DNA from 2 places in the Laceyella sacchari genome. Region 2 is predicted to be linked to the other one. Evidence: riboswitches for the same ligand, from Rfam matches in the RefSeq annotation. Region 2 holds a riboswitch; the other holds the start of a gene.
What was found. A riboswitch is a leader RNA that binds a small molecule or an ion and turns the genes downstream of it on or off. The one in region 2 is predicted to bind FMN.
Positions count from the first base shown of each region.

Region 1: another riboswitch for FMN. It lies ahead of NYR52_RS16070 (ECF transporter S component); the one in region 2 lies ahead of ribD (bifunctional diaminohydroxyphosphoribosylaminopyrimidine deaminase/5-amino-6-(5-phosphoribosylamino)uracil reductase RibD).

Region 1 covers NZ_CP103866.1:3,272,970-3,276,361, reverse strand. The annotation lists gene pyrG (CTP synthase) at 1-723, shown strand, start outside; gene NYR52_RS16070 (ECF transporter S component) at 808-1,383, opposite strand; FMN riboswitch at 1,565-1,703, opposite strand; gene NYR52_RS16065 (cytochrome C oxidase subunit IV family protein) at 1,918-2,235, shown strand; gene NYR52_RS16060 (GNAT family N-acetyltransferase) at 2,332-2,835, shown strand; gene NYR52_RS16055 (hypothetical protein) at 2,932-3,392, opposite strand, start outside.
Region 2 covers NZ_CP103866.1:1,380,331-1,383,722, forward strand. The annotation lists gene NYR52_RS06895 (class I SAM-dependent methyltransferase) at 1-349, shown strand, start outside; gene NYR52_RS06900 (COX15/CtaA family protein) at 537-1,499, shown strand; FMN riboswitch at 1,758-1,896, shown strand; gene ribD (bifunctional diaminohydroxyphosphoribosylaminopyrimidine deaminase/5-amino-6-(5-phosphoribosylamino)uracil reductase RibD) at 2,066-3,157, shown strand; gene ribE (riboflavin synthase) at 3,176-3,392, shown strand, end outside.

The DNA.
Region 1 (3,392 bases), 1.5 Mb from region 2:
GTCGCTTTGCACGACGCATATATGAGCGTGGTGGAAGCATTGCGCCATGCCGGGTTTGAGCGCGACACCGATATTGAGGTCAAGTGGATCAATGCTGAAGAAGTGACCGATGAGAATGCCGCTCAGCTGTTGGGGGATGTGAACGGGATTCTGGTGCCGGGTGGATTTGGCGACCGCGGCATCGAAGGGAAAATTGCTGCTACTCGCTACGCTCGCGAAAACAACATTCCGTTCTTGGGCATTTGCCTAGGCATGCAGATGGCTTGCGTCGAGGGTGCCCGTCATGTGCTTGGGCTGGAGGGAGCCAATAGTTCGGAAATTGATCCGTCCACCCCTTATCCGATTATCGACATTCTCCCTGAGCAAAAAGAGATTGAAGAAAAAGGCGGCACCATGCGACTCGGCCTCTATCCGTGTAAGCTTATGCCAGGTAGCGTAGCTCACCAAGCGTATGGTACGGATCTGGTGTACGAGCGCCATCGCCATCGGTATGAGTTTAACAACGAGTATCGCGAGGAGATGGAAAAAGTGGGTTACCGCTTCTCCGGCACCTCGCCAGACGGCCGGTTGGTGGAAATTGTGGAGTACATTCATCACCCTTGGTTTGTCGCAGCCCAATTCCATCCTGAGTTCATCTCTCGTCCTAACCGTCCGCAACCGCTTTTCCGCGGGTTTGTGACGGCTGCGCTAAACGCGAAACTGAAAGAACATGTGAATGCCTAATTTCAACTGCCAAACGGCAACAAAAACCCAGTCACGCGGGATGTTCCCTGTTTGACTGGGTTTTTCTATGGTCAAAGGCGCTGTTCAGAAACTTAAGCGCCGTTTCAGATGCGGTTGTAATTTCAAATAAAGCGGGATGAAAATCGCGGTCACAAGTACGCCTTTAAGTAAGTTAAACGGGGCAATACCATACATGATTAAGGCGAATTTTTGTGAACCGGTCACTGTCCAATGGATCAGTTTGCTGTAAAGCGGGAAGAAGACATACCAATTGGCCGAAGTCATGACGACTGCGCTGATCACCGTGGCGGTGGCCAAACCGTATATGAGCCCTTTCAGTTCTCCCACTTTGCGACCAATGATGGAAGTGACAGCGACAAAGACGCTGCCGGCGAGGAAATTAGACAATTGACCGACAGGGATAATGCCGGTTTCACTGCCGCTGAAGAGGAAGTGTAGGAAGTTCTTGAAGAACTCCACCAACACCCCGGCCAACGGCCCATAGAGAAGTCCTGCGATCAAGGCAGGAACTTCGCTGAAATCAATTTTTAAAAACGTTGGAAAGCCGGGCAACGGAAATTCAAGTTTTTGCAAGATAAATGCGATGCCCGCCATCAAAGATAAAAAGATCATTTTTGTCAGTGCTTGCGATCGTTGCATCAGAACACGCTCCCTCGTTTGTGCTTCTGATGACAACGGGTACGAAGGCCTGAAAAAGCTAAGAAACCCCGAAAGATGGTGTGGCCATCTTCGGGGTATCAGAAAGAAAGGTGCAAACAACCCATTTTTGTAAAAGGGCAGACTCCACCCTGGGTCGTGTACCTTGATTTTCGTACGCGTCATCATCCTTCTCCCATCCAGACTATACTGTCGGCTTCGGAATCACACCGAATCCACCGCTTGTAAGCGGGTCACGGGCTTAGGGAAACGCCGTTCCCATCACCGCCGGTCGGGAATTTCACCCTGCCCCGAAGGATATCCCTATGTTATTGTCTTGTATTCCTCATTTTTATATTATAAATGACTCCAACACGATCGGGAAGGGGATTCTGTTAAATACGTTTGCATCTATCAAGCGATTAGGGAGGATGGCGGGAAAAGACCAGGGTATCCCGATGGGTGACTATATCTATCGCTTATGGTTAGAAAATTCATTATAATGAAATAAAAAGGTGGAAAGGCGAGGTGGTTGGAATGGAACCGCAATTGCAGCAGCAAACCCAGCGGCCGGTGAAACCGAAGGAAAAGCCGGAAACGGCATGGCGCTATGTCCTCTCGTTTATATGGATGATTTTGTTCACGGCGATTGCCTTCGTCGTAGTCGGCGGAGGACTGGTTGAATCCAAAACGGCCATTTTTTGGGTGCTGATCATTTCGGCTTCAATTCAGGTAGTGCTACAACTCTTCACATTCATGCACCTAGATCAAAAAGGGTATGGCATTGTGATTGTGTTCATGGGGGTAGGGTTGGTGATCGCGGTCGTGTCCGCCGTCGGCATGGTGTTGATGTAATGCCCAGAGAGGGGAGCATGTCTGGTATGTTCTTTCTCCCTGGTGGAACCCTAGAGATAGATTCTGCGGGTTGAAGCGAGGGAGGCAAGATGCAACATGCGGTTAGTACATGCACATTTGGATCAGTTCGATGAGATCTTGGAGATTTACCGGCATGCGACACGCAAGATGAATGAGCAAGGCATTAGCCAATGGGCGGATGATTATCCCAGCGAAGAACTGGTTAAGGACGACATTCAGAAGAGAAATCTTTACACCCTGCTCGATGAAGATCGGGTGGCGGCTGTCGTCGTATTGGATCAGGAATATGAGGATGACTATGAAAAGGTTTCTTGGTCAGATCAATCTGGGCGTTTTTTGGTGGTGCATCGACTGTGCGTCAACCCGGCCATCCAAGGAAAGGGAGTATCCCGCATATTGATGGAGGAGATCGAACGGTTTGCCAAGGAGCACGGGTACACCAGCATACGATTGGACACGCAGATCAAGAATGAAAAAGCGATGCGGCTCTACAAGGTAAATGATTATGAGCAAAAGGGGATCATTTACCTTAGAGGGAGCGACGATCCGCACATGGCGTTTGAGAAGCAATTGGACTAAACACCGGCAACCTTCCTCTTTGTGAAGGTTGTTTTGCGCATCCAAACAAAAAAACCGCCCACGGGGTAGTGATCGTGTGGGCGGACGGGATGGGTGTTATCTTCTTTTCGCTTTGACCACGTTGATTTGTTCCATTTCCCTCTGGGTGAGGGGTTGCGTATAAGCAAGGCTTTTTCTCGGAGCCCTTTTAAGGGAGCCTGCTTCCGGTCTGGCGGAAGAGGTAGCTGGGATGGCAATTCTCAACCCGAACGTCTGCATGGCGTATTGAATGGGGAAGCACAACGAACGGGTCATGTTGGAAGTGGACGAGTAGTGAACAGCGGCGGCGTAATCGGAACCATTGAAACCTCGCCCAATCCAGACGGACCCGGAATCACCGGGGCCTCCCACGACGCCATCCCCTTGAACGATGGTTTGGTTTTCAAACGTGCCGATCCCGAACGGATATTGGATACGCGTTGTGGCGTTGATGGACTCTACAGTTCCTGTGCCGTATCCCGATGTACGCCCAGTCTTCCTGAGACGCAAGCCCACAGGGTAGCTGACGAAATGACCTG
Region 2 (3,392 bases):
GACTTATTATCTTGATAGAGAAACCGTGTTTGACACCTTGCGCTCATTTGCCGCTTTTGCCGCAACGGGTAGTTGGATCGTTTTTGATTATTTGGATCAAAACGCTTTTGACACTAAACGGGCCTCCGTTCGCGTGAAGCGGATGCAAGAGGCAGTAAGACGAGTAGGAGAGCCAATGAAAACAGGGTTTGACCCGGCTAGGCTTGCCAAGGAGTTGGCCCACATCGGCTTGCGCCTTGAAGAGAACTTGCGACCAGCTGATATTGAAGAACGTTATTTCCAGGGGCGGACAGATGGTTATCGTGCTTTTGAACATATCCATTTTGCGCGAGCGGTGGTCGACCATTGATTATTCATTTCGATCATACTTCGTGTTGCTGAAATTACAGGTTGCGACCATACTGCATTGAAGATAGCTCCTCTTCCACTTGACAACACCAACCTAAATTGTGAGCGGATTGTGCCGATTCGTTGACAAGATTTTCGCGGATGGAACAGAGTGTGTTATGATGTGGAGTGGATGGAGGAGGATGCGCATGAAACAGCTTCGACTTTTACTGGCGCTGGCGGTGGTCACCTCGGTTGGCGCTTATATCATGCTATTAATGGGCGCGATCGTCAGCAAAACAGAATCGGGTAAAGGTTGCGGGAACTCTTGGCCTTTCTGCCATGGGCAATTGATCCCCGAGTCGATGCCGATCAGCACCCTGATTGAATTAAGCCACCGTGTTGTTTCGGGCATCGACGGGTTGCTGATTTTGATCTTGACCGTATGGTCTTGGATAATGTTCAAAGACAATCTGCGCGTCAAAACGTTGGGCTTTATGAGTCTCTTTTTTGTGGTGTTACAAGGCGGGCTGGGGGCGTTGACGGTTGTGTTTGAAGGCGAATTCGCCAAGAAATTTGCCCTTGCTCTGCACTTCGGCTTTTCGCTGATCTCATTTGCCAGTGTAATTTTGTTGACAGTGACGTTGTTCCAGTTGCCAAAACAATCAAGTGTGAAAGACGATCAACCCATCAGCAAAGGGATGAAGATTGCCACATGGGGATTGGCTGCTTGGACGTATGTCATTGTTTACACTGGGGCGCTGGTACGCCATGCTGATGCCACAATGGGATGCGGGTATTCGTTCCCCGGTTGCGGAACGACTTTGTTACCTGATCTTACTTCGTTAGCGGGAATTCACATGTTGCACCGGTATGGGGCATATTCTATGTGGCTTTTCAGTTTGCTTTTCTTGATAGGGATTTTGAAGGCGTTTCGCGATCGACAGGATTTTGTGCGAGGCGGTTGGATGGCGTTTATCTTGATTACGTTGCAGGCGCTGACCGGGATCATCACGATTAAGACCGGTGGGCAGCTGGTGGCGGCGTTGGTACACACCACGATCATTTCCGTTTATTTCTCGGTAATCAGTTACCTTTGCATGCAAGGCGGTTGGCCTTGGAAACGGAGTTTGAAGGATGCGGAGTTGCCTGCAAATCCGATGGTGAATTAGGTTAGGGTTGGCGAACAAACCGGTATTCATGAACGGGGTTCATGAGCACCGGTTTTTTTGTATTTGTCCGTATGAAACCAGAGAAGCGAAGGAGAAAATCGTTTTGGTCCGCTGGCCTACGCCTATTGTAATTGGGAGATGTCAGAATCAAAGAAGTGGAAAAATTTATTTTCGCATCTCGCCAGTCGCCGTTCTTTTTGATACAATCACATATGAACGATTTTTCTCGTTCAGAATGGAAAATTGAATCTGTTTTTTTGCATCCTTCGGGGCAGGGTGAAAATCCCGACCGGCGGTGATGGGGCAATTTGGCCCCTCAGCCCGTGACCCGCACGCGTGCGGTGGATTCGGTGAAATTCCGGAGCCGACAGTATAGTCTGGATGGGAGAAGGATGAACAGGTGTCGTGTACCCTTTGGGGAGTTTTTTAAAAAAAGCTCTTCTAAAGGTTTATTTTGCTATGCTAAATTTTGTATACGTACATGAACCTGCTTCTTTCTGACAATTGCCCCGATTCCTTGTGCAAACTGGGAAGCGGGGTTTTTTATTCAAAAGGGGGGTGAAAAGGTGAAAGCGCATGAAGATTGGATGAGATTGGCGTTGGATTTGGCAGGAGCCGCAACCGGCCAGACTTCCCCTAATCCCATGGTGGGCGCGGTCGTTGTGAAAAACGGCAAAATGGTTGGAATGGGCTCTCATCTGAAAGCGGGAACGGAACATGCAGAGGTGCACGCAATCAACATGGCTGGCCGTGAAGCAGAAGGGAGCACCATTTATGTCACATTGGAACCCTGCAATCATACTGGTCGAACACCGCCATGTACGGAAAAGTTGATCGCTGCGGGAGTTCGGCGTGTGGTGATCGGAACGACCGATCCGGATGAAAATGTGCAGGGACGGGGGATCGCCCGGCTTCGCGAGGCCGGAATCGAGGTGATCGAAGGGGTGTTGGCGGCAGAATGCCAAGCGCTGAATGAAGCATATTTTTTCCACCGCCGAACGGGCAAGCCGTTTGTCACTTTGAAGACGGCGATGACCTTGGATGGCAAAATCGCCACCGTGACGGGAGACAGCCGCTGGATTACGGGCGAAGCTGCTCGTGAACATGTGCACGTGATGCGACACCGGCATGATGCCATTTTGGTGGGAATCCGGACTGTGCTATGCGATAATCCCCGATTGACAGCTCGGCTGGTTCCAGGCGGAAATCATCCTGTGCGCGTGGTATTGGATAGTCACCTACAAACCCCGTTGGATGCAGCCATTACAAAGGTTGACGAAGCACCAACTTGGATTTTTACAACCGATGCACGGGATCGGGAGCGTGAACAGCTCCTTCTCGCCAAGGGGGTGCGCGTCATTTCGACAGGTGCGGCGCCGCAAGTTGATTTGGAAAAGATGCTTGATATTTTGGGGAAGGAAGGGATCTTGTCGCTGATGATCGAAGGTGGCGGCACGGTCAACGCCGCATTTTTACGGCAAGGATTGGTGCAAAAAGTGGTTGCGTTTATCGCGCCAAAATTGTTGGGCGGCCAGGATAGCCCCACTTCCTTTGAGGGGGAAAATCCTTCCCTTATGCAATCATCTCTTTCGCTTCGGGATGTGCGTGTCGCGCAATTTGACCAAGACATCTGCGTCACAGGTTATCTTCATGCATGATGTCGGAGGAGGATGGCTGTGTTTACAGGAATCATTGAAGAAGTGGGCCGAGTGATACATGTGAAGAAGCAACCGGCGGCGATGGAGTTGACCATTCAGGCCGACCGCGTGCTCCAAGGGACTGAGCTGGGGGACAGCATCGCCGTGAACGGCGTTTGTTTGACAGTGACCCGTATGAGCGCGGACACTTTCTGTGCTGATGTGATGCCGGAAACCGTCAAACGAACCAACCTGA